Regions from separate parts of the Streptomyces sp. NPDC088785 genome, predicted to be linked through region 1. Evidence: riboswitches for the same ligand, from Rfam matches in the RefSeq annotation. Region 1 holds a riboswitch; each other region holds the start of a gene.
What was found. A riboswitch is a leader RNA that binds a small molecule or an ion and turns the genes downstream of it on or off. The one in region 1 is predicted to bind cobalamin.
Positions count from the first base shown of each region.

Region 2: it holds a riboswitch for cobalamin, as region 1 does, so the genes downstream of both, metE (5-methyltetrahydropteroyltriglutamate--homocysteine S-methyltransferase) here and ACIP5K_RS29455 (ABC transporter substrate-binding protein) in region 1, are expected to answer to the same signal.
Region 3: it holds a riboswitch for cobalamin, as region 1 does, so the genes downstream of both, ACIP5K_RS00800 (ribonucleoside-diphosphate reductase subunit alpha) here and ACIP5K_RS29455 (ABC transporter substrate-binding protein) in region 1, are expected to answer to the same signal.
Region 4: it holds a riboswitch for cobalamin, as region 1 does, so the genes downstream of both, ACIP5K_RS27855 ((2Fe-2S) ferredoxin domain-containing protein) here and ACIP5K_RS29455 (ABC transporter substrate-binding protein) in region 1, are expected to answer to the same signal.

Region 1 is NZ_JBIVKH010000014.1:82,623-89,766, reverse strand. It holds gene ACIP5K_RS29480 (aldo/keto reductase) at 1-386, opposite strand, end outside; gene ACIP5K_RS29475 (helix-turn-helix transcriptional regulator) at 664-1,557, shown strand; gene ACIP5K_RS29470 (dihydrofolate reductase family protein) at 1,729-2,307, shown strand; gene ACIP5K_RS29465 (MFS transporter) at 2,324-3,556, opposite strand; gene ACIP5K_RS29460 (alpha/beta fold hydrolase) at 3,826-4,581, shown strand; cobalamin riboswitch at 4,611-4,791, shown strand; gene ACIP5K_RS29455 (ABC transporter substrate-binding protein) at 4,853-5,890, shown strand; gene ACIP5K_RS29450 (FecCD family ABC transporter permease) at 5,887-6,909, shown strand; gene ACIP5K_RS29445 (ABC transporter ATP-binding protein) at 6,906-7,144, shown strand, end outside.
Region 2 is NZ_JBIVKH010000004.1:277,765-284,908, reverse strand. It holds gene ACIP5K_RS15285 (SUKH-3 domain-containing protein) at 1-155, shown strand, start outside; gene ACIP5K_RS15280 (Na+/H+ antiporter) at 204-1,817, opposite strand; gene ACIP5K_RS15275 (hypothetical protein) at 1,910-2,347, opposite strand; gene ACIP5K_RS15270 (RNA polymerase sigma factor) at 2,344-3,039, opposite strand; gene ACIP5K_RS15265 (sortase-dependent protein) at 3,061-3,495, opposite strand; cobalamin riboswitch at 3,718-3,954, shown strand; gene metE (5-methyltetrahydropteroyltriglutamate--homocysteine S-methyltransferase) at 4,115-6,433, shown strand; gene nrdR (transcriptional regulator NrdR) at 6,668-7,129, shown strand.
Region 3 is NZ_JBIVKH010000001.1:171,161-178,304, reverse strand. It holds gene ACIP5K_RS00805 (ribonucleotide-diphosphate reductase subunit beta) at 1-831, opposite strand, end outside; gene ACIP5K_RS00800 (ribonucleoside-diphosphate reductase subunit alpha) at 831-3,182, opposite strand; cobalamin riboswitch at 3,307-3,430, opposite strand; gene ACIP5K_RS00795 (nucleoside hydrolase) at 3,485-4,465, opposite strand; gene mctP (monocarboxylate uptake permease MctP) at 4,567-6,186, opposite strand; gene ACIP5K_RS00785 (DUF3311 domain-containing protein) at 6,183-6,449, opposite strand; gene ACIP5K_RS00780 (GntR family transcriptional regulator) at 6,645-7,144, opposite strand, start outside.
Region 4 is NZ_JBIVKH010000012.1:197,950-205,093, reverse strand. It holds gene ACIP5K_RS27875 (methylmalonyl-CoA mutase family protein) at 1-259, shown strand, start outside; gene scpA (methylmalonyl-CoA mutase) at 256-2,451, shown strand; gene meaB (methylmalonyl Co-A mutase-associated GTPase MeaB) at 2,464-3,453, shown strand; gene ACIP5K_RS27860 ((2Fe-2S)-binding protein) at 3,472-4,179, opposite strand; gene ACIP5K_RS27855 ((2Fe-2S) ferredoxin domain-containing protein) at 4,176-4,574, opposite strand; cobalamin riboswitch at 4,636-4,759, opposite strand; gene ACIP5K_RS27850 (VOC family protein) at 5,062-5,496, opposite strand; gene ACIP5K_RS27845 (TetR/AcrR family transcriptional regulator) at 5,567-6,220, opposite strand; gene ACIP5K_RS27840 (patatin-like phospholipase family protein) at 6,336-7,144, shown strand, end outside.

The sequences.
Region 1 (7,144 bases):
TCCGGGTCGACGCGGTGCTGGTAGTACAGGTCGATGTGGTCCGTGCCGAGCCGGGACAGGGAGCCCTCGACGGCGGTGCGGATGTTGGCCGGGCCGGAGTCCAGGTGCCCCGCGCCCTCGCCGCCGTGCGAGACCATGCCGAACTTGGTGGCGAGCACCACCTGGTCCCGGCGCCCCTTCAGGGCCCGGCCGAGCAGTTCCTCATTGGTGTACGGGCCGTAGATCTCGGCGGTGTCGATCAGGGTGACGCCCAGCTCCAGCGCCCGGTGCACGGTGCGGATCGACTCCGCGTCGTCGGTGCCGGAGCCGGTGTAGCCGTGGGACATGCCCATCGCGCCCAGCCCGATCCGGGAAACCTCCAGGTCACGCAGTTTGATGTAGCGCATCTCGCCCTCTCCGATGGATGTCGACGTCAATGTCGATGTCGATGTCGATGTCGATGTCGATGTCGATGTCGCTGTCGTGCCGTCGGCCCGTCCCCCTCACTCTCGCCCGGTCCGGCGGGCCGTGCCGGTCGGTGCCGGACGTCGGCGGGGGGGACGGCGCCTTCCTCACCCACCTTGGCGCGGATCGCGCCGGTGCGGCAGGGCGGGCTCTTCCGGGGTAACGGCAGGGCCCCCCTCGGCGCCGCGCGCCCGGCGCCGCCCGGGGGAGACTGGAGTCATGGCATCCACGAGCGCGCACGGCGAGGGCGCCGAGCTGGGCCGCTATCTGCGCGCCCGCCGCACCCGGACCAGCCCCGAACACGTCGGACTCACCGTCGGCACCGGCATCCGCCGCACCCCGGGGCTGCGCCGCGAGGAGCTGGCCACCCTCGCCGGGATCAGCATCGACTACTACGTGCGCCTGGAGCGCGGCAAGGAGACGCGTCCCAGCCCCGCCGTCCTCGACGCGCTCGCCCGCGCCCTGCACCTGGACGACCGGGAACACCAGCACCTGCGCGAGCTGGCCGCCCGCGCCGCCCGCTATGCCCCCGAGCCGCCGCCCGCGCCCAGCCGCACCGTGCGCCCCCACGTCAGGCTGCTGCTGGAGTCGCTGCGGCCGAACCCCGCGTACGTCATCAGCCGCAGCATGGACGTGCTGGCCTGGAACCCGGGCGGGCTCGCCCTGTACGCGGGTCTGGCGGACTGGCCGGCCACGCAGCGCAACCTGGCCCGCTATCTCTTCCTGCACCCCGCGGCCCGCTCCCTCCTCCCGGACCGGGAGCGGCAGATCACCGCGTGCGTCGCGCGGCTGCGCGCCCTCGCCGGCATCGCGCCGGACGCGCCCGACCTCACCCGGCTGGTCGGCGAACTGCTCCTCAAGAGCCCCGACTTCGCGGGTCTGTGGGAGCGCTACGAGGTGACCGGACACAAACCGGTCCGGAAGACCTTCCAGCACCCCGAGGTCGGGCCCCTCACCCTCACCTCGCAGTCGCTGCACATCGAGGGCACGCCCGGGCAGCGCATCGGTGTCTACACCGCGGAACCCGGCGGTCCCGACCACGACGCCCTGCTCCTGCTCGACCTGACCGCGCCGTCCGTCGCCCCGTCCGGCGGCGCTCCCCGCGTCGGCTGAGACCGGGCCCGGCCGTGCGGTCCGTCCGGTGGGCGGCGCGGGCGGCGGGCGGAGATCCCGGGACCGGCGGCGCCCGGGCGATGAGTCCCGGCGCCCCGGACGGTCTCCCCCATCGACGGGTCGTCCACCCGGGACCGCCCACGCACAACGCCCACGCACAAGGGGAACGCCATGACCACCACGTACACCTTCGACGTCTTCTCCAGCCTCGACGGCTTCGGCGGCGCCGGCGGCGACTGGACGGGCTACTGGGGCAAGCAGGGGCCCGAGCTGCTGGCCCACCGCCTCGCGACGTACGACACCGACCAGCGGATGGTGCTGGGCGCGCACACGTACCGGCTGTTCGCGCAGATGCTGGCCGACAGCGACGAGGGCGCCGACGTGCGCGACCCGTGGGTCACCCGGATGCGGAACCTGCCGACCACGGTCGTCTCGTCGACCCTGGAGGGCCCCCTCGACTGGCCCGACGCCACCGTCGAGAGCGGTGACGCCGTCGACGTCGTCGCCCGGCTCAAGAAGGAGTCCGCGGTGCCGCTGCGCTCGCACGGCAGCCTGTCGATGAACCGGGCGCTGATGGCGGCCGGCCTGGTCGACCGGGTGCAGGTGACGGTGTTCCCCGTGATCACCGGCCGCACCGGCGAGGACCCGGTGTTCGCCGGCGCCGAGGACTTCGACCTGGAGCTGCTCGGGAACCGGACGCTCGACGGCGGCATCCAGGAGCTGACCTACCGGCCGACCCTGCACCCCTGAGCCCGGAGCGCCGCGGTCACGGGCCGCTCGGCCGGCCCGTCCCGACCGGCGCGGCGTCCTGTCCCGCGCTCTCCCCGGCCGCGACGGCGGCCACCGGCGAACCGGGTCCGCCGCGGTCGGTCCGGCCCGCCACGACGGCGAGCACCAGACCGGCGACGGCGAGCACGGCTCCGGCGAGGTTGGGCGCGGCCCAGCCCCAGCCCGCCGAGATCACCAGTCCGCCGATCCAGGCGCCGCCCGCGTTCGCCAGGTTGAAAGCGGAGTGGTTGGAGGCGGCGGCCATGGTGGGCGCGTCCTTCGCCTTCGCCATGAGCAGCATCTGGACCGGTGTCGTGATGAGGGAGCCCATCGCGCCGATGAAGGTGATCGTCAGCAGCGCGGGCACCGTGCTGTGGACCGTGAAGTAGAACGTCACCAGCGCCGCGGCGAGCAGCGCGAGCCCGCCGTACAGGGTCGGGCGCAGGGCCCGGTCGGTGAGCGGCCCCGCGAGGAGGGTGCCGGCGGTCATGCCGACGCCGTACAGGGCGAGGACCAGCGTGGTGGAGGAGTCCGAGATGCCGGTGAGGTGCGTCAGCATCGGGACGAGGTAGCTGTAGACGGCGAAGAAGCCGCCGAAGCCCACGACGGCCGTCGCCAGGCCGAGCGCGACCTGCTTGTTGCCCATCGCGCGCAGTTCGTGCCGGATCCCGGACTGTGCGCCGCGCGGCTGGTGCGGGACGAAGACGGCGAGCGCGGCGAGGGCGACGACGCCGATGCCGGCGACGGCCCAGTAGGCGGCGCGCCAGCCGAGCTGCTGGCCGAGCGCGGTCCCGGCGGGCACGCCGACGATGTTCGCGACGGTGAGGCCGAGGAACATCTTCGACACGGCGCGGGCCGCCCGGTCGGGGGCGACGAGCCGGGAGGCGACGACGGCGCCGACGCCGAACAGCGCGCCGTGCGGCAGGCCCGCCAGGAAGCGCGCGGCGAAGAGCGTGCCGAAGGAGGGGGCGAGCGCCGACGCGGCGTTGCCGACGACGAAGAGGCCGGTCAGGAGCAGCAGCAGCCGCTTGTGCGGGATGCGCGCGCCGACGCCGGTGAGCAGGGGGGCTCCGACGACGACGCCGAGGGCGTACGCCGAGACGAGGTTGCCCGCGTGGGGCACGGAGACATGGACGCCGTCGGCTATCTGGGGCAGCAGCCCCATCGTGGCGAACTCGGTCGTGCCGATGCCGAACGCGACAACGGCCAGGGCCAACAGGGCCAGCGGCATGGTGCGGGAGGACCTTTCGAAGACGTGGGGAGGGGGCCGGTTTTCCGGGACGTACCAGGATATTCATGGATGTCCCGGGCCGGAATCAGCGGCCGTCGAACGGCTGTGACCTGGAGTGCAGCCGTCGCGTCCGGCCGCGCATTCCGGGATCGGGGGGCCCGCCGCGGTGATGTGTGTCACCACGCCCGGTCCGGTCCGGGCGCCGTGGCGGCCCGGGCCCGATGGCGTAGCCTCCCGGGATCGGACGGCGGGGACGGAGGGTTCGGGGCATGGCGGAGCGGTGCACGGCACGGGTGCCGGGGGTCGGGCTGTCGTACGAGGTGTCGGGGCCGCCGGACGCGGCGCCGCTGCTGCTCCTGGCGGGTCTGGGCGAGGGCGCCGTCGACTGGGCGCCGGTGGCCCCGGAGTTCGCCCGCGACCACCGGGTGTACGCCCTCGACCTGCGCGGGCACGGGCACAGCGGCCGGCCGGGACGGTACTCGCTGGAGCTGATGCGCGACGACGTGCGGGCGTTCCTGGACGCCGTGGGCGCGGACCGGGTGCGGATCGTCGCGCACTCCATGGGCGGTGTGGTCGCCCACCTGCTGGCGGCGGCCGAGCCGGAGCGGGTGACGCGCCTGGTCCTGGAGGACGTCCCGCTCCCCCGCCCGCGGACGCCTCCGCCGCTGGTCCGCCCGGCGGGCGAGCCGCCCTTCGACTGGGAGATGGTGGTGGCGGTCAGGCGGCAGCTCGACACGCCGCCCGCGCACTGGCGGGACGGGCTCGGCTCGATCACCGCGCGGACGCTGGTGGTGGCGGGCGGGCCGCTCAGCCACGTACCGCAGGACGGCGTCGCGGAACTGGCCCGGCGCATTCCCGGCGCCCGGCTGCTGCCCCTCCCGGTCGGACACCTGATCCACCGCGACGCACCGCGGGAGTTCGCGCGCGAGGTGCGCGCGTTCCTCACCGACCGGGCCGACCCCGCGTCCCCGGAACGGCCCGGCGGGCGGGCGTCCGGCCCCGAAACCCCGGCGGCGGGGCCCTGATCAGGCCCGTGATACTTTCGCCGGGCCAGTCGTACCCGTGCACGGTCCGTCCGTGCGGGGGTCAGGGAATCCGGTGGAAATCCGGAACTGACGCGCAGCGGTGAGGGTGACGGGCGGAGCCACAGCCACTGGTCCGATGACACGGACCGGGAAGGCGCTCCGCCGGGACGACCCCGAGTCCGAAGACCTGCTGGCGGCCTCCGGGATGCCACGCCCGGCGGTGGACCCTTGACCGGCTCCGCGTATGAGCCCCGGACGCAGAGGATGCCCCGTGCCGCCCGCCCGTTTCACCCCGTCCCTCCGCCGTACCGCTCCCCTGCTGGCCGGAGCCCTGTTCCTGGCCGGATGCGGGGGGTCGCCCGACGCCGGCGGCGACGGGAGGCCCGCGCGCGGGGTCACGATCGACAACTGCGGTACGAAGGTGACGGTCGACCGCGCGCCCGAACGGGCCGTCGCCCTCGACCAGGGCGCGGCGGAGATCATGCTGTCGCTCGGCCTCGCCGACCGGATGGTGGGCACCGGCACCTGGACCGACCCGGTCCGCAAGGGACTCGAGAAGGCGAACGCGCGGGTGCCGCGGCTCGCCGATCGCTATCCGTCCTTCGAGAAGGTGCTGTCCACCGAACCCGACTTCGCCGCGGCCTCGTTCAACTACACCCTCGGCAAGGGCGGGGTCGCGCCGCGCGACAAGTTCGCCGAACTGGGGGTCCCCACCTACCTCTCGCCCAGCGACTGCGCGGGCAAGGACAACAGCGGCGACGGGGACGGCACGCGCACCCGGCCCCTGACGCTCGACACCGTCTACGGCGAGATACGCGACCTGGCACGGATCTTCCACGTGCGGGCGCGCGGCGAGAAACTCGTCGACACGCTCAAGGCCCGCGTGGACCGGGCCACCGCGGCCGCCGACACCTCGGGCGTCAGCGTCCTGTACTGGTTCGCGAACTCCGACTCCCCCTACATGGCGGGCTGTTGCGGCGCGCCGGGGGTGATCACCGAGGAGCTGGGGCTGCGCAACGTCTTCGACGACACCCGTGCGGAGTGGCCGCAGGTCGGCTGGGAGACGGTCGCGGACCGCGACCCGGACGTCCTGGTGATCGGCGATCTGACCCGCCGCGCGGAGACCGCCGAGTCCGCCGCGCGCAAGATCGCGTTCCTGGAGTCCGACCCGGTCACGAAGAACATGACGGCGGTGCGCGAGAAGCGGTACGTGCGGCTGAGCGGGCAGGACATGAATCCGACGATCCGCACCGTGGACGGCCTGGAGAAGGTGGCCGCCGCGGTCGGTGAGTTCGGCCTCGCCCGGTGAGTGCCGGACCCCTGCGAACCGCTCTGTACGGCGCGGCGGGCGTGGCGGCGCTGTGCGCCTCCGTCGCCGTGGCGATCACCTTCGGGCCGGCCCGGATCGGCGTCGGCGACGTGTGGTCGGCGGTCGGGGCGCGGCTCGGCGGGGGCGCCTCGGACCTGTCGCCGATCCGCGACGGGATCGTGTGGAACCTGCGGCTGCCGCGGGCGCTGCTCGCGGCCGTGTGCGGCGCCGGGCTCGCCGTGTGCGGCACGGTGCTCCAGGCGCTGCTGCGCAATCCGCTCGCCGACCCGTTCGTGCTCGGCGTGTCCTCGGGGGCGTCGACGGGGGCCGTGCTCGTCGTGGTCCTCGGGGTGGGCGGCGGCGCGCTGTCGGTGTCCGGCGGGGCGTTCATCGGCGCGGTCGTCTCGTTCGCGCTGGTGCTGCTGCTCAGCCACAGCCTCGGTGGGGCGACGGACCGGGTGGTGCTCAGCGGGGTGGCGGCGATGCAGCTGTTCTCGGCGCTGACCTCGGTCGTCGTCCTGACGGCGGCCGACGCGGAGACCACGCGCGGGGTGCTGTTCTGGCTGCTCGGTTCGCTCGGCGGGGTCGGCTGGACCGAGGTGTGGCTGTGCTCCGCCGTCCTCGTGGCCGCGCTCGCGGTGTGTCTCGGGTACGGGCGCACGCTCGACGCGTTCGCCTTCGGCCCGGAGGCGGCGGCCGCGCTGGGCGTCCGGGTGGCGCGCACCCGGCTGATCCTGCTGTGCGTGACCGCGCTGCTGACCGCGGTGCTGGTCAGCGCGGCGGGCGCGATCGGCTTCGTGGGCCTGGTGCTGCCGCACGCGGCGCGCGCCCTGGTCGGCCCGGGGCACGCCCGGCTGCTGCCGGTGACGGCGCTCGCGGGCGCGGTGTTCCTGGTGTGGGTGGACGCGGCGGCGCGCACGGTCCTCGCCCCCCAGGAGGTTCCGGTGGGAGTGGTGACGTCCCTGATCGGGGTGCCCGCGTTCGTGCTCGTGCTCTACCGGCGCAGGGCCGTCCGGTGACGGCCGGGCTGCGCGCGGAGCGCGTGTCCCGCTCGGCGGGCGGCGCGCTCATCCTCGACGGGGTGACGCTCGCGCCGCGCCCCGGCACCGTGACGGGGCTGCTCGGCCCGAACGGCTCGGGCAAGTCGACCCTGCTGCGGGTGTTGTCCGGGGTGCTCGCGCCGCATGCCGGTGTCGTCAGCCTCGACGGCACGCCGCTCGCCGGGGTGCCGCGCCGCACGGTCGCCCGGCGGGT
Region 2 (7,144 bases), on a different contig from region 1:
TCGGCACCGTGTTCTCCACCGAGGAGGCGGTCCTGGTCGCGGAGAACGGCGAGGTCCTGTTCTACGGCGACGCCGGGTTCCAGCGCGTCGGCGCCGGCTTCGAGGACGCGGTCCGCGCGCTGGTCGCGGGCGACTGGGACAAGACCTTCTTCTGAGCCCTTCTGAGCCCTTCCGAGCCATAGGGGCGGGCGCCGCCGGGGCGTTCACTCCCCCGCGGGCACGTGCCCGAGCAGGTGCAGTTCCTCGGTGTCCAGGCGGCCCTGGATGCGGCGCAGCACCGTGTCGTCGATGTCGCCCGTGTCCCGCAGCCGGACGACGACGGACCGGCGTTCGGCGAGGAGGGCGAGGCTGAGGGCGGTGTGGTCGTCGGTGAGGCGGCGCGGGTGCAGGGCGCGCTCCTCGGGGTCGTCGGGGACGGTGGCGCAGCGCTGGGCGACCGTGTCGGCCTGCAACCGGTGCGAGCGCTCGATCGCCTCGCGGATGGCGGGCGCCGTCTCCAGGCGGCCGGCCAGGTCGGGCAGCGCGGCGAGCGCGGACTCCAGGGCGGCGGACTCGGCGAGCCATTCCTCGCGGGCGACGGAGCGGTCGTTCGGGATGCGCGCCCAGCGCACCACCACCGGCAGGACGAGCGCCTGCGCCATCGTCACGACGATGACGACGCCGGTGACGAAGACGATGAGCTGCCGGGAGGGGAAGGCGGATCCGTCGTCGAGGCGGGCGGGGACGCCGAGCACGGCGGCCAGCGAGATCGCCCCGCGGAACCCGGACAGGGCGCTCACCGTCAGGCGGCGGCCGGAGTACGTGGTGCCGGAGGCGCGAGCGGTGCCCCGGCGGGCGATCCGGAAGAAGCCGGCGACCCCGAAGTAGTAGGCGAAGCGCACGGCGACGATGGTTCCGGCGACGGCGAGCCCGGTGCCGATCGCGCGCGGGATCTCGTCATCGCCCATGGTGCGCAGGGAGAAGTCGAGCTCGACGCCGATGAGGACGAACAGGGAGCCGTTGAGGAGGTAGGTGGCGACCTGCCAGAAGTTCTGCGCCTGGACCCGGACCTCGGCGCGCACGGTGCGCGGACCGCTCTGGCTGAGCATGAGCCCGCACACCACGACGGCGACCACGCCCGAGGCGTCGATCCGCTCGGCGACGAGGTAGCCGGAGAACGGGGCGAGCAGCAACAGCACCTGGCCGCGCAGCGCGTCGGCCTGCGCCATGCGGGCGCGGAACCACTGCACGACCGTGCCGGCGGCGAGGCCGATCAGCGCGCCGCCGCCGTAGCCGAGGACGAACAGCCAGCCGACGTGCGGGACGGTGACGTCCTCGGTGCCGACGGTGACGCCGACGGCGATGCCGTAGACGACCAGTGCCGTGCCGTCGTTGAGCAGGCTCTCGGCGCGCAGCAGGGTGATGTCCCGGCGCGGCAGCAGCCGGGCCACGACGTTGACGGCCGTCGCGTCGGTGGGGGCGACGGCCGCGCCCAGCACCCAGGCGGGTCCCCAGCCGATGCCGAGCGCGTGCGCGACGCAGGCCACCGACGCGGCCGAGGCGATGACCAGCACGGTGGCGGCGAGGGCGACGTCGGTGAGGTGGCGGCGGATCTCGCGCAGGGAGGTGTTGAGGCTCTCCCAGGCCAGCAGCACGGGCAGGAACAGCAGCAGCACCACCTCGGAGGGCAGTTCCACCTCCCGCAGCGCGGGGATCAGGCCGATGAGCACGCCCATGACCATGAGCACCACCGGCGGTGCGATGCGCAGTCGGTCACCGAGCGCGGAGCCGACCAGTACGGCGATCCCCAACAGCACGACCAGTTCCAGACCGAGCACGCGTTCCTCCCTCAGGCACGGCACCGACACGGTGCTGCCCCAACTGTGCCGTGTGCCCGGGCGGAAGACCGCGCCGGTGTGCCGGTGTCGGGTCAGCCGGGGGTGTTCGGCGTCGCCGAGGGGGCGCCCCGGTCCGCGTCGGCCGGGGCCGACGGTGACGGCACCGCGGTCGACGGCGGCGGCGAGGCGGACGGTGTCGGCGGCGTGGGGCGGGGTGTGGGCCGGCCGTCGGGCGCGGCCGGCGGGGCGGGCACGCGGTGCGGCTCCGGGTCCGGGGCCAGGGCGGACCAGCCGGCGACGAGGGCCGCGGCGGCGGCGAGCCCGGCGAGCGGCAGCGCGATCCGGCGCCGGACGTGGTGGAGCAGGGGCGGCCGGCGCGGGTGGGGTCCGGGCGGGGCGGCCGGGCGCAACGCCCGGACGGTGACGGCGTCGGCGCGGGCGGCGAGCGCGTCGTGCAGGCGGCGTTCGGTCGGCCGGGCGGGCCGTCCGGCGGGGTCCGGCCATGGGGGGCGGGGCGGTCGGGGCGTCATATCCGGCCCTCCAGGATCTTTTCGAGTGCGTCCAGCGCGCGGCTGGCGTTCGACTTCACCGCGCCCCTGCTGATGCCGAGGGTGGTGGCGATCTCGGCCTCGCTGAGGTCGGCCCAGTAGCGCAGCACGAGGACCTCGCGGCGGCGCGGGGTGAGCCGGGCGAGCGCGGCGAGGACCTCGCGGTGCGCCTCGTCGAGGACGACGGATTCCTCGGCGGAGGGCGTCTCGCCGGCCGGCGGCGGGGTCCAGGCGCGGGCCGTGCGGCGCCGGCGCAGCACCGAACGGGCGGTGTTGACGACCGACGTCCGCAGGTAGCCGAGCGCGTTGTCGACCTCCGTGATCCGCTCGCCGTGGCGTCGGTAGAGCGCGGTGAACGCGTCCTGCACGACGTCCTCGGCGGTGGACAGGTCGTCCACGAGCAGCACCGCGAGCCGGACCATGCGCAGCCGGTGCGCGTGGTAGAGCTCGCTGATCGTGGGCGGCCGCTCGGGCCGTGCGGGCGGGTACGGGCGCGTGCCGCCGTACGCGGAGGTGTGCGGCGGCGTGTCCGGTCCCGGCGCCGTTTCGAGCGTGCCGCGGTCGTGGCGCAGCAGCCCGCGCAGCACCTCCCGCCACCCGGGGCGGCCCCGGCCGTGCGGGAGCGTGAACGGCCGGGGCCGGTGGGCGGGTTCGATGGCTGCGGGGCTGTGCACGGGGGTTCCTCGGGGCGGGTGTCAGCGGTGCGAGCGGCGGCGTGCGGCGAAGAGGGCACCCGCCCCGCCGGCGACGAGGACGGCGGCCCCGGCGCCCAGGGCGGTGGTGCCGGTCCGCGAGGCGCCGGTGTGGGCCAGCTCGTCCTGGGAGGGGGCGGGCGCGGGCGCCGCGGTGCCGCCGGGCGCCGCCGAGGGGGCTTCGCTCCCCGCCTTCCCCGGGGCGGCCGGCGCGGCCGAGGGCGCGTCGGACGGCGGCTCGCTGGCGGCCGGGGTCGGAGCGGCGGTGCCGGGGGCGGAGGGCACGGGGCTCGGCGTGGCGGTGGCGGCGGCCGTGGCAGCGGCCGTGGGGGCGGCCGACGCGTGGGCCGGGGCGGCGTGGGCGGCGGGCGTCGTGGCCAGGGCGGCCAGCAGGCCGGTGGCGATCAGGGCGCTGCGGACGGGGACGAGGTGGTTCACGGTCGTACTCCACATGTCGGGACGGGCAGACGGTCGGGGCCGTCGGGGGGACGGGGACGAGTCGGGAGGGTCGGGAGGGTCGGGACGGGGCGCCGGAGGGCGCCCTTCACCTCCACACGACGCGCGAGCCCGCCGCGGGTTGCCGCGCTCGGAGAGATTTCTTCGCCGGGAGCGCGGCGGGCGCCGGGGCCCCAGTCTGGCCATCGCGGACGGCGGGCCCGTAGGGTGGGCCCCGCAGCTGGTTCGCCCCGTCCGCCAGGCGGGATGCGTCGCAAGAGGGAACCCGGTGGGAATCCGGGACTGCCCCGCAGCGGTGAGTGGGAACGACCGCCGTCATACGCACTGGGCCCGAGGAACGGGACCTGGGAAGCGACGGCCAGTAGATGTCCTCCGTCCGGACGAACCGTACGGAGAACGCGCCCGCGAGTCCGAAGACCTGCCAACTGCCCGTGCGCGTACGACGCGTGCGCGGACATCCCGGTGACCTCGTGGGCGGGTCGGCGTGCATATCCGGCGGACGGCCGCGCGGCACAGCGCGGGGAGCCCCGCCGTTTCTGTCGCTCCTTCACGCGTTCGGGTCCTCGGGATCCCAGGGATACGTCTCTCGAAGGAGAACTCCGTGACCACGAGGACCGCAGCCGCGGCAGCACGGGCCACCGTGTACGGCTACCCCCGTCAGGGGAGCGACCGTGAACTGAAGAAGGCCGTCGAGGGGTACTGGAAGGGCCGGGTCACCGCCGACGCCCTGCGGGACACCGCCGCCGGGCTGCGCCGCGCCCGCCGCGCGGAGCTGGCGGCCGCCGGCATCGACGAGATCCCCACCGGCGACTTCTCGTACTACGACCACGTCCTGGACACCACGGTGATGGTCGGCGCGATCCCCGAGCGCCACCGGGCCGCCGTCGAGGCCGACGCCCTGGACGGCTACTTCGCGATGGCGCGCGGCACCCAGGACGTGGCGCCGCTGGAGATGACCAAGTGGTTCGACACGAACTACCACTACCTGGTGCCCGAGTTGGGACCGGACACGGTGTTCGGCGCCGACTCCGCCCGGCAGGTCGCCGAGTTCCGGGAGGCGTCCGCCGAGGGCCGCGCCGCCCGTCCGGTCCTGGTCGGCCCCGTCACGTACCTCCTGCTGGCGAAGCCCGCTCCGGGCGTCGCCGCCGGGTTCGACCCGCTGACCCTGCTGGACCGGCTGCTGCCGGTGTACGCCGAGGTCCTCGCCGACCTGCGGGCCGCCGGGGCGGACTGGGTGCAGCTCGACGAGCCCGCGCTGGTGCAGGACCGCACGCCGGCCGAACTGAACGCCGCGGAACGGGCCTACCGCGAGCTGGGTGGGGCGAGCGACCGGCCCCGGCTGCTGGTGGCCTCCTACTTCGACCGGCTCGGCGACGCCCTGCCGGTGCTGGCGAAGGCGCCCGTCGAGGGTCTCGCCCTCGACTTCACCGGCGCCGCGGCGGGCCAACTGGACGCGCTCGCCGCCGTCGGCGGGCTGCCGGGCAAGCGGCTGGTCGCCGGCGTGGTCGACGGCCGCAACATCTGGGTCAACGACCTGGAGAAGTCCCTCGCCACGCTCGGCACCCTGCTGGGGCTCGCCGACCGGGTGGACGTCGCCGCGTCCTGCTCGCTGCTGCACGTGCCGCTGGACACCGCCCTGGAGCGGGAGATCGACCCGCAGATCCTGCGCTGGCTCGCCTTCGCCCGCCAGAAGACGGCGGAGGTCGCCACGCTCGCCAGGGGGATCGCCCGCGGCACGGACGCGATCGCCGCGGAGCTGGCGGTGAACCGTGCGGCGCTCTCCTCCCGTGCCACCTCGCCCCTCACCCGTGACCCCGCGGTGCGGGCCCGCGCCGCCGCGGTCACCGGCGCGGACACCCGGCGCTCGCTGCCGTACCCCGAGCGGGCGGCGGCCCAGCGCGCCCGGCTGAAGCTGCCGCTGCTGCCGACGACCACCATCGGCTCGTTCCCGCAGACCGCCGAACTGCGCACGGCGCGCGCCGATGTGCGTGCGGGACGGATCGACACCGCGGGCTACGAGGAGCGCGTCAGGGACGAGATCCGCGAGGTCGTCGCCTTCCAGGAGAAGACCGGCATCGACGTCCTGGTGCACGGTGAGCCCGAACGGAACGACATGGTGCAGTACTTCGCGGAGCGGCTCACCGGCTTTCTGGCGACGCGGCACGGCTGGGTGCAGTCCTACGGCACCCGTTACGTCCGGCCGCCGGTCCTGGCCGGTGACATCTCCCGTCCCGAGCCGATGACGGTGCGCTGGACGTCGTACGCGCAGTCGCTGTCCGAGCGCCCCGTCAAGGGCATGCTGACCGGGCCGGTGACCATGCTCGCCTGGTCCTTCGTCCGCGACGACCAGCCGCTCGGCGACACCGCGCGCCAGGTCGCGCTCGCGCTGCGCGACGAGGTCCACGACCTGGAGGCGAGCGGCACCCCGGTCATCCAGGTCGACGAGCCCGCGCTGCGCGAGACGCTGCCGCTGCGGGCCGCCGGCCGCGCCGCCTACCTGGACTGGGCGACGGAGGCGTTCCGGCTGACCACCGCGGGCGTGCGGCCGGACACCCAGATCCACACGCACATGTGCTACGCCGAGTTCGGCGACATCGTGCAGGCGATCGACGACCTCGACGCCGACGTGATCAGCCTGGAGGCGGCGCGCTCGCACATGCAGGTCGCCGCGGAACTCGCCGCGCACGGCTACCCGCGCGAGGCCGGTCCCGGGGTGTACGACATCCACTCGCCGCGCGTGCCGAGCGCGCGGGAGGCGGCGGCCCTGCTGCGCAAGGGACTTGAGGCGATTCCGGCCGAGCGGCTGTGGGTCAATCCGGACTGCGGCCTGAAGACCCGCGGCTGGCCGGAGACCCGCTCGTCCCTGGAGAACCTGGTGTCGGCCGCGCGGACCGTGCGCGGGGAGCTCGGTCCGGCCTGATCCGGTGTCACCGGGCCGGGACCCGAACGGTGTCCCGGCCCGGTGACGACGCGCAGGTCGGAGCGGACATCCCGGGTCCCGCCCGGCCGGCCGCGCGCGTGCCGAATGCGGGCAGAATCGGCCGAGTTCGAGAAAAACTGCAGGTCAGTTGCGTTACCATGAGCGTCGCTCCACGATCGGCCGGACACCGGACACGCACCCCACGGTCCGAGGCAATCCGAGAGGACATGAACGGTGTACTGCCCCTTCTGCAGGCTCCCCGACAGCCGTGTCATCGACAGCCGGTCGACCGATGACGGCACATCGATCCGCCGCCGCCGGCAGTGCGCGCACTGCCAGCGCCGTTTCACCACGCTGGAGACGTACTCCCTGCTCGTGGTCAAGCGCAGCGGTGTGACCGAGCCGTTCAGCCGCACCAAGATCGTCAGCAGTGTCCGCAAGGCGTGCCAGGGGCGTCCCATCACGGAGGACATGCTCGACCGGCTCGGCCAGCAGGTGGAGGAGAACCTGCGGGCCGCGGGGAGCGCCCAATTGAGCACCCATGACGTGGGGCTCGCCGTTCTGGAGCCGCTCAGCGAGCTGGACCCGGTGGCCTACATGCGGTTCGCCTCCGTCTACCGCGCCTTCGAGTCCCTCAGCGACTTCGAGAACGCCATCGCGGAGCTGCGGGCCAAGTGCGGCCAGGCGGTGGACTGACCACCGCGGGGTGGT
Region 3 (7,144 bases), on a different contig from region 1:
GCGCATCGAGTCGGTGTTCATGCCGGGCAGGCCCTCACCGCACAGGTCGCGGCCGAACTGCAACTCCGCCTCGACCGCCTCCCGCAGCATGTCGGTGACCTGCTGCTCCAGCGCGTCGTCGAAGAGGTCCGGCTCCTCCTTGCGGACGGTGTCGACCACGTCGAACGCGAACGACATGTGCATCGTCTCGTCGCGGAACACCCAGTTGGTGCCGGTGGCCAGCCCGTGCAGCAGGCCGCGGCTGCGGAACCAGTAGACGTACGCGAAGGCACCGTAGAAGAACAGGCCCTCGATGCACGCGGCGAAGCAGATCAGGTTGAGCAGGAAGCGGCGGCGGTCCGCCCGCGACTCCAGCCGGTCCAGCTTCTCCACCGAGTCCATCCACTTGAAGCAGAACTCGGCCTTCTCGCGGATGGACGGGATGTTCTCCACCGCGGCGAAGGCCGCGGTCCGGTCCTCGGGATCGGGGAGGTAGGTGTCGAGCAGCGTCAGATAGAACTGGACGTGCACGGCCTCCTCGAAGAGCTGGCGCGAGAGGTAGAGCCGCGCCTCGGGGGAGTTGATGTGCTTGTAGAGCGTCAGGACCAGGTTGTTCGCCACGATCGAGTCGCCGGTCGCGAAGAACGCGACCAGGCGGCCGATCATGTGCTGCTCGCCCGCGCTGAGCTTCGCGAGGTCGGCGACGTCCGAGTGGAGGTCGACCTCCTCGACGGTCCAGGTGTTCTTGATCGCGTCGCGGTAGCGCTCGTAGAAGTCCGGGTAGCGCATGGGGCGCAGGGTCAGTTCGAAGCCCGGGTCGAGCAGGTTCTTCTCAGGGGTGGTGTCGGTCATTACTGGCAGGCCTCGCAGGACTCGGGGTTTTCCAGGGAGCAGGCGACCGCGTCGGCTTCGGCGGCGCTCTGCGCGGGCACGGTCGAGCGGCCGGCGGCCCGGGCGATGCGCGTCGCGGGACGCGAACGCAGGTAGTACGTCGTCTTCAGGCCCGACTTCCAGGCGTACGCGTACATGGAGGAGAGCTTGCCGATGGTCGGCGTCTCCAGGAACAGGTTCAGCGACTGGGCCTGGTCGAGGAAGGCGGTGCGCGCCGCCGCCATGTCGATGAGCCCGCGCTGCGGGATCTCCCACGCCGTGCGGTACAGCGCGCGGACCTCGTCCGGCACCCAGGTGAAGCCCTGCACCGAGCCGTTGGACTCGCGCAGCGCCTCCCGGGTCTGCGCGTCCCACACGCCGAGCGCCTTCAGCTCGTCCACCAGGTACGAGTTGACCTGGAGGAACTCGCCCGACAGCGTCTCGCGCTTGAACAGGTTGGAGACCTGCGGCTCGATGCACTCGTAGACCCCGGCGATCGAGGCGATGGTGGCCGTCGGCGCGATCGCGAGGAGCAGCGAGTTGCGCATGCCCGTCGTGGCGATACGTTCCCGCAGCGCGGCCCAGCGCTCCGGCCAGGTGAACGCGACGTCGTAGTGGTCGGGGTGCAGCACGCCGCGCGCGGTGCGGGTCTTCTCCCAGGCGGGCAGTGGGCCGTGGCGCTCGGCGAGGTCGGCCGACGCCTCGTACGCGGCGAGCATGATCCGTTCCTGGAGCCGGGTGGACAGCGCCCTGGCCTCGGCGGAGTCGAACGGCAGGCGCAGCTTGAAGAAGACGTCCTGCAACCCCATCGCGCCCAGGCCCACCGGACGCCAGCGGGCGTTGGAGCGGCCCGCCTGCTCGGTCGGGTAGAAGTTGATGTCGACGACGCGGTCGAGGAAGGTGACGGCCGTGCGGACGGTCTCGTCCAGCCGCTCCCAGTCGATGGCGCCGTCCGCCACGAACGCGCCCAGGTTCACGGACCCCAGGTTGCAGACGGCCGTCTCCCCGTCGTCCGTCACCTCCAGGATCTCGGTGCACAGGTTCGAGGAGTGCACGGTGTGGCCGGGCTCCGCCGTCTGGTTGGCGGTGCGGTTCGCCGCGTCCTTGAACGTCATCCAGCCGTTGCCGGTCTGCGCGAGGGTGCGCATCATGCGGCCGTACAGGTCGCGGGCGGGGATGGTCTTGCGCGCCTTCCCCTCGGCCTCGGCCCTGCGGTACGCGGCGTCGAACTCCTCGCCCCACAGGTCGACCAGCTCGGGCACGTCGGCCGGCGAGAACAGCGACCAGGGCTGGTCGGCGTCCACCCGGCGCATGAACTCGTCCGGGATCCAGTGCGCCAGGTTGAGGTTGTGGGTGCGGCGGGCGTCCTCACCGGTGTTGTCCCGCAGCTCCAGGAACTCCTCGATGTCGGAGTGCCAGGTCTCCAGGTAGACGGCGGCCGCGCCCTTGCGGCGCCCGCCCTGGTTCACCGCCGCCACCGACGCGTCGAGGGTCTTCAGGAACGGCACGATGCCGTTGGAATGGCCGTTCGTGCCGCGGATCAGGGAGCCGCGCGAGCGGATGCGGGAGTAGGAGAGGCCGATGCCGCCGGCGTGCTTGGAGAGCCGGGCCACCTGGTGGTAGCGGTCGTAGATCGAGTCCAGCTCGTCCAGCGGCGAGTCGAGGAGGTAGCAGCTCGACATCTGCGGGTGCCGGGTGCCGGAGTTGAAGAGCGTGGGGGAGGAGGGGAGGTAGTCGAGCCGGCTCATCAGGCCGTACAGCGCGGCGACCTCGTCGAGCGCGTGCGCCGAGTCGTCCTCGGCGAGCCCGGCCGCCACCCGCAGCATGAAGTGCTGGGGCGTCTCGATCACCTTGCGGGTGATCGGGTGGCGCAGCAGGTAGCGGCTGAAGACGGTGCGCAGCCCGAAGTAGCCGAAGCGGTCGTCGGCCGCGCGGTCCACCAGCGCGTCGAGCCGCGCGGCGTGCACGCGGACGAAGTCGGCGGTGCGGTCCGCGATCAGCCCCTCGCGGTGGCCGACGGCGATCGACCCGGTGAACGAGGTCACGCCCTGCGAGGCGGCCTCGGCGGCGATGGAGAGCGTGAGCAGCCGCGCGGCGAGCCGGGAGTAGACGGGGTCCTCGGAGATCAGCCCGGCCGCGCCCTCGGTGGCGAGTTCGCGCAGCTCGGCCTCGTCGGCCCGCGCGCTGCGGCCCCGCAGCGCGGCGGCGGCGACCCGGCCGGGGTCCGCGGCGGGCAGATCGGCGGTCAGCTCGGTCAGGGTGCGCAGCAGCGCGGTACCGGGGGCATCCGCCTCGGCCACGGCTGAGGCAGGATCAGCGGGCGCGATGGTCACGGTGGGGCTCTCCCTCGCTCGGCTCGGGGCCCGCGGGGAGACAGTGGCCCGGGCCCGCGCACGGCGGGGCCCGCGTCACCGGCCCATTCCACGAGGCCCGGACGTCGTCGACACCCGGGCCGGGTGGCACGGGTGTGCCGTCGGCAGGTCTTCGGACTCACGTACGCGCTTCGAGGCTTACGTTCACCGTTGCGGGACAGTTCCGGATTTGCACCGGATTCCCCTGCACTGACAGCGAGAGCGAGCATACATGTTGTGCCGGGTGTTCGCCGCACCCCCACATCTTGTGTCGGGGGTGTCGCTCAGGCCCCGCTGGGCTGCTTGAGCAGGGTGGCGACGAAGTCCTCGGTGAAGTTGCGGGGGCCGGTGCCGAGGGCGACCCGGCCGCGGCGCGCGGTGCGGGCCGCGACGAGCGGGGACTCCTGGTAGTAGGCGCGCGGGTAATCGGCGTCGTAGGGGATGAAGACGGTCTTGCCGCGGGTGAGTTCCGACCCGCACTCGACCACGACGGTGCCTTCGGCGGCGGTCACGAACGACTCGTCGGCGCACACGCCCACGGCCAGCGGGTCGTGCAGCGGGGAGCCGCCGGTCTCGCGGTAGGCGCCGAGATAGAAGTCCATCAGGCGGGTGGTGAGTCCCAGGTCGTCGCCGGCCGCCCGGAGCGTGTCCAGGTCGTCGGTGGTGAACCGCCAGCCGTGCGTCGCGTCGAGGCCGACCATCGTGTACGGGATGCCGGAGGAGACGACGAGGTCCACGGCGTCCGGGTCGGCCCAGGCGTTGAACTCGGCGACCGGGGTGATGTTGCCGGGCACGTCGGCCGCGCCGCCCATGAAGACGAGCTTCTTCACGCGCCGCGCGAAGCCGGGGTCCTCGGTCAGCGCGAGGGCCACATTGGTGAGCGGTCCCGTCGCGCACACGGTCAGCTCGCCCTCGTACGCGCGCGAGAGCCGCAGCAGCGCCTGCGCGGAGGACTCGGTCTGCTCGGGCGCGGTGGAGTCGGGCAGGGTCTCGGTGCCGAGCCCGGACGCGCCGTGGAACTCGCCGGCCGCCGAGTAGGGCAGCCGGGTCAGCGGGCGGCCCGCGCCGCGGTGCACGCCGACGTCGCCGTCGATGCCGAAGACGCGGGCGAGGGCGCGGCCGTTGCGGAAGGTCTGCTCGGCGGGGACGTTGCCGCCGACCGTCGTGTACGCCTTGAGGTCCCACAGGCCGGTGCCGAGCAGGTATTGCAGCGCGACGGCGTCGTCGATGCCGGGATCGCTGTCGAGAACGATGGGGGCGGGCACGTTTCCTCCAGGGCGGGTGGTGCGGGGGCTGTACCGGGTCACCGTAACGGGACGAGCCCCTCCGCTCGGGAGGGGCTCGTCAGGTGGACGCGGTGCGGGCCCTAGTGGCCGGTGCCCACGGCCGGCAGCTCGGTCCGGACGCCCCGGTCGCCCGCGTCGGCGGTGTAGTCCGCCGGGGCGGTCTCGTCGACGCCGTCGGGTGCCTTCAGCGCGCGCAGGACGAAGGTGAGGACGACGGTCACGAGGACGTTCAGGACGATCGCCGTCATGCCGATGTAGCCGATCTGGCCGATCCCGGGGATCTCCGCCGACGACCCGCCGAAGTGCTTCTGCGCCGGCGACTCGACGTTCCACGCGGCGACCGTGCCGTAGACCATGCCGACGGCCCAGCCGGCGAGCAGCGCCCAGCGGTGGAACCAGCGGGTGAACAGGCCGCCGACGAGCGCCGGGAAGGTCTGGAGGATCCAGATGCCGCCCAGCAGCTGGAAGTTGATCGCGACGGTCTTGTCCATCGTCAGGACGAAGGCCAGCGCGCCCACCTTCACCAGCAGCGACACCAGCTTGGAGACCTTGGTCTCCTGCTGCGGGGTCGCGTCCGGCCTGATGAAGTCCTTGTAGATGTTGCGCGTGAACAGGTTCGCCGCGGCGATCGACATGATGGCCGCCGGGACCAGCGCGCCGATGCCGATGGCGGCGAAGGCGACGCCCGCGAACCAGTCGGGGAACATGTCCTCGAAGAGCTGCGGAATCGCCAACTGGCCGTTCTGCACCTGGATCCCGGCCGCGATCGCCATGAATCCGAGCAGCGCGAGCAGGCCCAGCATGAGCGAGTACAGCGGCAGGATCGTGGTGTTGCGGCGGATGACCTCGCGGCTCTTGGACGACAGGGTCGCCGTGATCGAGTGCGGGTACATGAACAGCGCGAGGGCCGAGCCGAGCGCGAGCGTCGCGTACGTCCAGGTGCCGGCCGAGCCGGGGGCGAGCGCCCCGACGGGTTTGTCCGTCGCGGGGTTGATCTTCGAGAACTTCTCGCCGGCCGCCGCGAAGATGTCGTCGAAGCCGCCCAGCTTGATGGGGATGTAGATGATGGCGACCGCGATGACGATGTAGATCAGCGTGTCCTTGACGAACGCGATCAGCGCCGGGGCGCGCAGGCCCGAGGAGTACGTGTACGCGGCGAGCACGCCGAACGCGATCAGCAGCGGCAGGTCCTTGACGAACCAGTTGGTGTCCTCGCCGCCGCCGACGCCCATGACGTCCAGCACGGCCTGGATGCCGACCAGTTGGAGCGCGATGTACGGCATCGTGGCGAGGATGCCGGTGACGGCGACCGCGAGGGACAGGCCCTTGGAGCCGAACCGCCCGCGCACGAAGTCCGAGGTCGTCACGTACCCGTGCTTGTGCGAGACCGACCACAGGCGCGGCAGGAACGTGAAGATCAGCGGGTATACGAGGATCGTGTAGGGCACCGCGAAGAAGCCGGAGGCGCCGGCCGCGTAGATCGCCGCCGGGACGGCGACGAAGGTGTACGCGGTGTAGAGGTCGCCGCCGAGCAGGAACCAGGTGATCCAGGTGCCGAACGACCGGCCGCCCAGGCCCCATTCGTCGAGCGAGTCGTTCTCCGAGCGGCGCCAGCGCGCGGCGAGGAAGCCCATGACCGTGACGGCCAGGAAGAAGATGATGAAGACGGTGAGCGCGACACCGTTGACCCCGTTGTTCACGCCTTGCCCCCCGCGGACCGGTCGGAGTGACGGGCGCGCTGGTCGCGCTGCCACAGCTTGTACGCGGTCATGGTGAGCGCGGTCGAGATCAGCACCCAGAGCATCTGGTACCAGTAGAAGAACGGGATCCCGATGAACGTCGGGTCGATCTTGGCGTAGGAGCTGACCCACAGCATCGCCACGAACGGTGCGATCAGACACAGTGCAATGACGACGCGGACCGGTGTGACCACCGGTCCGTTCACTTCAGGCGCATCGGACATGACGCGGCTCCGTCCCCTCGCTGGTTCCACTTATCTCATGCTTAACGTGCGGGAAATCTAGGCGAGAGACCTGCTCCACGGAACCCCCGTCCGCATAACGGACGTGGTCCGCGGTGACGGGAGGACCGTAGAGCAGAAAGCCGGACCCGCGCTACGGCGCGGATCCGGCTTCTGGATGCGTGGGTCGGGGTGCGGTCAGTCCATCGGGCGCTGGAGGCGCGCCACGAACTTGTAGCGGTCGCCGCGGTACACCGAGCGCACCCACTCCACCGGCTGGCCCGAGCCGTCGATCGAGTGCCGGGAGAGCATCAGCATCGGCAGCCCGACGTCCGTGCCGAGCAGGCCCGCCTCGCGCGGGGTGGCCAGCGAGGTCTCGATGGTCTCCTCGGCCTGGGCCAGGTGCACGTCGTAGACCTCGGCCAACGCCGTGTACAGGGACGTGTACTTGACCAGGCTGCGGCGCAGCGCGGGGAAGCGCTTGGCCGACAGGTGCGTGGTCTCGATGGCCATCGGCTCGCCGCTGGCCAGGCGCAGCCGCTCGATGCGCAGCACCCGGCCGCCGGCGGTGATGTCGAGGAGCCCGGCGAGGGTGTCGTCGGCCGTGACGTAGCCGATGTCGAGCAGCTGCGAGGTCGGCTCCAGGCCCTGGGCCCGCATGTCCTCGGTGTACGAGGTGAGTTGGAGCGCCTGCGAGA
Region 4 (7,144 bases), on a different contig from region 1:
GGCGGGCGGCATCGAACCGGTCGGCGACGGATCCTTCGAGGAGAGCGGGGCGCGGGAGGCGTGCCTGTGCTCCAGCGACGCGGTCTACGCCGAACAGGCCGAGGACGCCGCGCGGTCCCTGCGCGCGGCGGGCGCCCGGCACGTGTTCCTCGCGGGCCGACCGGGCACCGCCTGCGGCCCCGACAGCTTCGTCTTCGCCGGCTGCGACGCCGTCGAAGTGCTCAGCGCCACGCTCGACCGCATGGGAGTGTCCCGATGACCGCCCCTGGCACGTCCGGTGTCCCCGACTTCTCCGCGCTCGGTCTCGACGGCGCCGCGCCGGGGACCACCGCGCAGGAGTGGCGCAGCGCCCTCAAGCGCGCGGGCGACGGCGCCGATCCGCTGTGGGAGACGCCCGAGGGCATCTCCGTCAAGCCGCTGTACACCGGTGAGGACCTGGAGGGCCTGGACTTCCTGGGGACGTACCCGGGGGTCGCGCCGTACCTGCGCGGTCCGTACCCGACGATGTACGTGAACCAGCCGTGGACCATCCGCCAGTACGCGGGTTTCTCCACGGCCGAGGAGTCCAACGCCTTCTACCGGCGCAATCTCGCCGCCGGCCAGAAGGGCCTCTCCGTCGCCTTCGACCTGCCCACGCACCGCGGCTACGACAGCGACCACCCCCGCGTGACCGGCGACGTCGGCATGGCGGGCGTCGCCATCGACTCGATCTACGACATGCGGCAGCTCTTCGACGGCATCCCGCTGGACAGGATGACCGTGTCGATGACGATGAACGGCGCCGTCCTGCCCGTGCTCGCCCTGTACATCGTGGCGGCCGAGGAACAGGGGGTGCCGCCGGAGAAGCTGGCCGGGACCATCCAGAACGACATCCTCAAGGAGTTCATGGTCCGCAACACCTACATCTATCCGCCGAAGCCGTCGATGCGGATCATCTCCGACATCTTCGCGTACACCTCGCAGCGGATGCCCCGCTACAACTCGATCTCCATCTCCGGGTACCACATCCAGGAGGCGGGTGCGACGGCCGACCTGGAGCTCGCGTACACCCTCGCGGACGGCGTGGAGTACCTCCGGGCGGGCCGCGAGGCGGGACTCGACGTCGACGCGTTCGCGCCGCGCCTGAGCTTCTTCTGGGCGATCGGCATGAACTTCTTCATGGAGGTCGCCAAGCTGCGCGCGGCCCGCCTGCTGTGGGCGAAGCTGGTGAAGCAGTTCGATCCGCAGAACGCCAAGTCCCTTTCCCTGCGCACCCATTCGCAGACGTCGGGCTGGTCGCTGACGGCGCAGGACGTGTTCAACAACGTCACACGTACGTGCGTGGAGGCGATGGCGGCGACGCAGGGACACACCCAGTCGCTGCACACGAACGCGCTCGACGAGGCGCTCGCGCTGCCCACCGACTTCTCGGCGCGGATCGCCCGCAACACCCAGCTGCTCATCCAGCAGGAATCGGGCACGACGCGGGTGATCGACCCGTGGGGCGGCAGCGCGTACGTGGAGAAGCTGACCCACGACCTGGCGCGCCGGGCGTGGCAGCACATCCAGGAGGTCGAGCAGGCGGGCGGCATGGCGCAGGCCATCGACGCGGGCATCCCGAAGCTGCGCGTGGAGGAGGCCGCCGCCCGCACCCAGGCGCGGATCGACTCCGGCCGGCAGCCCGTCATCGGCGTCAACAAGTACCGGGTCGACGCGGACGAGGAGATCGAGGTCCTCAAGGTCGACAATTCCTCGGTGCGCGCCCAGCAGATCGCCAAGCTGCGCCGGCTGCGCGCGGAGCGGGACGAGACGGCCTGCCGGAACGCGCTCGACGCGCTGACCCGGGCGGCGGGCGGTGACGGGAATTTGCTGGAGCTCGCGGTGCGCGCGGCGCGGGCGATGGCCACGGTCGGCGAGATCTCGGACGCGCTGGAGAAGGTCTACGGCCGGCACGCGGGACAGATCCGTACGATCTCCGGTGTGTACCGCAACGAAGCAGGGGAGTCGGCGAACGTGGAGCGGACCCGCGGCCGCGTCGAGGCGTTCGCCGAGGCCGAGGGGCGCAGGCCGCGCATCCTCGTCGCCAAGATGGGCCAGGACGGGCACGACCGCGGCCAGAAGGTGATCGCGACGGCCTTCGCCGACCTGGGCTTCGACGTCGACGTCGGCCCGCTGTTCCAGACGCCGGGCGAGGTGGCGCGGCAGGCCGTCGAGGCGGACGTGCACATCGTCGGGGTGTCGTCGCTGGCGGCCGGGCACCTCACCCTCGTACCGGCGCTGCGCGAGGCGCTCGCCGACGAGGGACGCGAGGACATCATGATCGTGGTGGGCGGGGTGATCCCGCCGCAGGACGTGCCCACGCTCGTGGAGATGGGGGCCGCCGCCGTGTTCCCGCCCGGCACCGTGATCCCGGACGCCGCCCACGACCTGGTGGCGCGCCTCGCGGCGGACCTCGGGCACGACGACCAGTGAGCCGGTGACGGGGTGGCCATCGATCTCGATACGTACGTCAAGGGCGTCCTCGCCGGGAAGCGGGCCGTGGTGGCGCGGGCGATCACCCTGGTGGAGTCCACGCGTCCCGGGCACCGCCGCCTGGCGCAGGAGTTGCTGACGGAGCTGCTGCCGTACAGCGGCCGGGCCCGTCGGATCGGCGTCAGCGGGGTGCCGGGGGTGGGGAAGTCGACGTTCATCGACGCGTTCGGCTCCCTGCTGACCGGGCGCGGCCACCGGGTGGCGGTGCTCGCGGTCGATCCGTCGTCCAGCCGCACGGGCGGCTCCATCCTCGGCGACAAGACGCGGATGGAGCGGCTCGCGGTCGATCCGGACGCCTTCGTGCGCCCCTCCCCCACGGCCGGGACGCTCGGCGGTGTCGCGAAGGCGACCCGCGAGTCGATCGTCGTCATGGAGGCCGCCGGGTACGACGTCGTGCTGGTGGAGACGGTCGGCGTCGGCCAGTCGGAGACGGCCGTGGCGAATATGGTCGACACGTTCCTGCTGCTGTCGCTGGCGCGGACCGGTGACCAGTTGCAGGGCATCAAGAAGGGTGTGCTGGAGCTGGCCGACGTCATCGCGGTGAACAAGGCCGACGGGCCGCACGAGCGGGACGCGCGGTCGGCGGCGCGCGAACTGTCGGGCGCGCTGCGGCTGATGCACGGCAAGGACGCGTTCTGGACGCCTCCGGTGCTGTGGTGCAGCGCCCGGGAGCGGACCGGGCTCGACGAGGTGTGGGAGCGCGTCGAGCGGCACCGCTCGCTCCTCGACTCGACGGGCCGGCTGGCGGAGCGGCGGCGTACGCAACAGGTCGACTGGACCTGGACGATGGTGCGCGACGAGCTGCTCGGGCGGCTGCACGCCGATCCGGCGGTGCGCGCGGTCACGCCCGGTCTGGAGCGTCAGGTCCGGGACGGCGAGCTCACGGCGACGCTGGCCGCCGAGCGGATCCTCGACACGTTCGGGCAGCGGGACGCGCACTGACGCGTCCCGGTCGCCGGGTCACCCGGTCAGGCAGCAGTCTCCGCACGTGCCGCCGCCGGGGGCGCGGTAGAGGAGGCAGCAGCTGTTGCGGCGGAACGCCGGCCCGGGGCCGGTGATCCGGCCGGTACCGCGCAGTCGGCCGGTCCGCAGCAGGTCGCGGGTCAGCCGGCCGAGCGGGGCGCGCAGGGCGGGCAGCGTCCGCTGGAGCTGGGCCGCCGAACCGACCAGCGCGGACGCGGAGTTGCCGGCCAGCAGGCCCGGCGCGATCTTCACGGTGAGGCCGTCCTCGACGTTCCGCAGCGCGCCGTCCACCTCCGCGTGGACGGCGTCGGCCGGCGCCGGCAGCCGTGCCGTGAGCCGTCCCCGCGCGCCGTTCAGGCGTACGGCCGTGCCGTCCCCCGCCCATTCCGCGGCGTCCATCGCGGGCAGGATCCCGTGCACGAGCACGCAGGCGAGGACCGGCGACCACAGCCGTGCGGCGAGTCCCAGGTGGGCGACGGAGACGCCGACGCGGGGCTCGGCCGTCCCGAAACGGTCGTTGACGGCCCGGGCCCGGGCGGCGAACCCTTCGCGCAGTCCGCGGCCGTCGGCGGGCGCCCCCTGCCGGGGTGTGCCGGGCGCGGCCGTGTCGAGGGCGAAGAACCCGCCGAGCCGCGCCAGGTCGCGCAGCGCCTCGGCGACCTGTTCCGGCCGGGCCTCGCCCGCCGGGTGCGCGGTGGCGTTCACGAGCCGGCCGGGGCGCGGCGCGGCGGCTTGATGAGGTAGAGGTCGAGGATGTCGGGGCGGGCGGCGACACCGGGGCCGCCGGCCCGTACCCAGTCCGCTATGTCCTCGGTGGCGTCGGGGTCGTTGACCAGGCCGAGCCAGACCGGGCGGGCACCTGCCGCCCGGCCGGCCGTCGAGGGCTGGACGACGATGACGTTGGCCTGTTCGCAGACGTCCAGGCACTCACTGATCCGCACCGGGGCGATCTGGCGCAGCCGCGCGGTCTGGGCCGCGTGGTCGCCGTCGACCTTGACGGTGCCGCAGCAGCAGTCGCGGCAGACCACCACCCGGCACGGGACGGCCCGGGCTCCCGTCGCCGTGGTCGTGTCGGTGCCGTCGGCGGGCCGCTCGGGCATGCCGTGTCCTTCCTCTCGCCGGGGAGGTCCGCCCCGGGGTGCTTCGAGGAGGCGACAGCGTGAGTCTCCTGGCTCTCGGGTCCGCGCTCGTCCCGGCCTTCCCACCCCGCGCGGGGCAGTGGCTCGTCGGGATCCGCTCGCCGATCACAGTGGCGGTACCGCACCGGAATCGCACCGGTTTCCTCGGGCGGCTGTCGCCCATGTCAGGGGCCATCATGCCATTCGGCGCGCCGCTGTCCACGGGGCGTCGGGGGCCGGTGCCGGGCTCCGGCGACGGCCGACGCGGCCGTGCGGTCGCGGGTACCGGGTCGCGGGTCGCGGGTCGCGGGTCGCGGGTCGCGGGTCGCGGGTCGCGGCGAACGACACGGCCGGACGGTCGCGGGTCCAGGTGACCGGAGCGTCGTGGACGCGGAGGACCGGAGGCCCGCACCGGCGGGCCCGCGGGCCTCCCGGTCCTCTTGCGTGGGGTCAGTCGGTTCGCGTGGGGTCAGTCGATGCAGAACTCGTTGCCCTCGATGTCCTGCATCGGGATGCAGGACTCGTTCTCCTCGTCGGCGTACAGGGTGGTCACGTGGGTCGCGCCGAGGGCGACGAGGCGGGCGCACTCGGCCTCCAGGACGGCGAGGCGTTCGGCGCCCTTGAGACCGGTGGCGGTGCGTACGTCGAGGTGCACGCGGTTCTTGACGACACGGCCCTCGGGAACGCGCTGGAAGTACAGGCGCGGGCCCGCGCCCGAGGGGTCGACGCAGGCGGACCACGTGTCGCGCTCCTCGGGCGGCTGCGCGGCCCGGTACTCGTCCCAGGTGCCGAACTCCTCCGGCGGCGTGGGCATGACGTACCCCAGCACCTCGCACCAGAACCGGGCGACACGCTCGGGTTCCGCGCAGTCGAAGGTCACTTGGAACTGCTTGATCGTTGACATCGGCGCACCATACCAACGTCGTCCGCCCGCCCACCTCCCTATTTCCGGAAGGCCCGGCGCGCGGCCGGTGTCACAGTCCGGCGAGGGTCGCCCTGAGCTGTCCGGGCGTCAGGGCGGCGGCCGGGAGCGGAGGTTGCGCGGCGGCGGGACGCAGCCCGGCCAGGAGGAGGGCGAGGGGACGGCGCCAGGCGTCGGGCGCGGCCGCGGCGGTGAGCGCGGGGACGGCCCGCCCCAGCGCGGCGAGGCCGAACAGCACGTCCTCCACGACGACATCGGCGCGGACGGAGCCCTGCGCCTGTCCGCGCCGCAGGAGTTCGTCCACGGTCCGGTGGTTGTGCGCGTGGACGGCGTCCAGCGCCGTGACGCCCTCCAGGCTCGTGGTCATCAGGTCGTTCGTGCCCCGGTCCGTGGCGAGCACCGTGAACACGACCTCCAGGTAGCCGGTCAGGCCGGCCCACGCGTCGGCGGCCGCGCGCGCTTCCTCGCCGGCGGTCATCGTGCCGCCCAACTGATCGCGGAAGACGGCGTCGACGAGGTCGGCGCGGGCCGGGAAGTGCCGGTACAGGGTCGCGTTGCCCACGTTGGCCCGGCGGGCGACGACGTCGAGGGGGGCCGCGAGGCCCTGCTCCCGGAACAGCTCGCGCGCGGCCTCGACGATCAGCTCCCGGTTGCGTCGCGCGTCGCGTCGCCGGTGTGCCGTCGTGCCGGATGCGGCGCCGGCCATGTGGTCCTCCTTCACGCGTCTCCCCGGGACATCCGGGGAGTGGTCCCCGGTGGAGATGCTATCGTCCATCAAAACGGGGAGCACTCCCCGTTTGGCGCGGGGTGAGGAGCGGGTCATGGGGGATGCGGGCAGGGCACTCGTCCTGGGCGGTGGCGGGCCGGTCGGCGGGGCGTGGCTGGTCGGCGTCCTGGCCGGTCTCGCGGAGTCCGGGTGCGATCCGGCCGACGCCGACCTGACGGCGGGCGCGTCGGCCGGGGCCGTCTTCGCCGCCCGGCTGCTGTCGGGGCAGTCCCCGCAGGAGCTGTACGAGCGTCAGCTGGCCGGCGCGGACCGCGTCGACCTGGGGGTCACGGTCGTCCAGACGCTCCGGTTCCTCCGGGCGGCCCTCGGGTCGCGGGACCCCGACCGCTCCGCGCGCCGCCTCGGCCGGGCCGCGCTCGCCGCCCGGACCGTCCCGGAGCACGTGGTGCTCGACACGGTGCGCACGCTGCTGGACGGCGTGCGGGACTGGCCCGACCGTCCGCTGCGGCTCGCGGCCGTGGACGCCGCGACGGGCGCCACCGGCGCCTTCGACCGGCACACGGGCGCGACGGTCGTCGAAGCGGTCGCCGCCAGTTGCGCCGTTCCCCTGGTGTGGCCACCGATCACGCTGTCGGGCCGGCGGTGGATGGACGGCGGCAGCCGGTCGACGGCTCCGCTGGAGCTGGCCCGCGGCCACCGGCGCGTCCTGGCCGTGGTCCCCCTCCCCTCCGCCGTCGGGCCGCACCCGCACGCCGGGCGCCAGGCCGCCGCGCTGACGGCGGAGGGGAGCCACGTCACGCTCGTCACGCCCGACGCGGCGGCGCGCCGCGCCATGGGGCGGAACATGACCGCGGACCACCGCAGGCCCGGCGCCGCGCGTGCCGGCCGCGCGCAGGCGCGGGC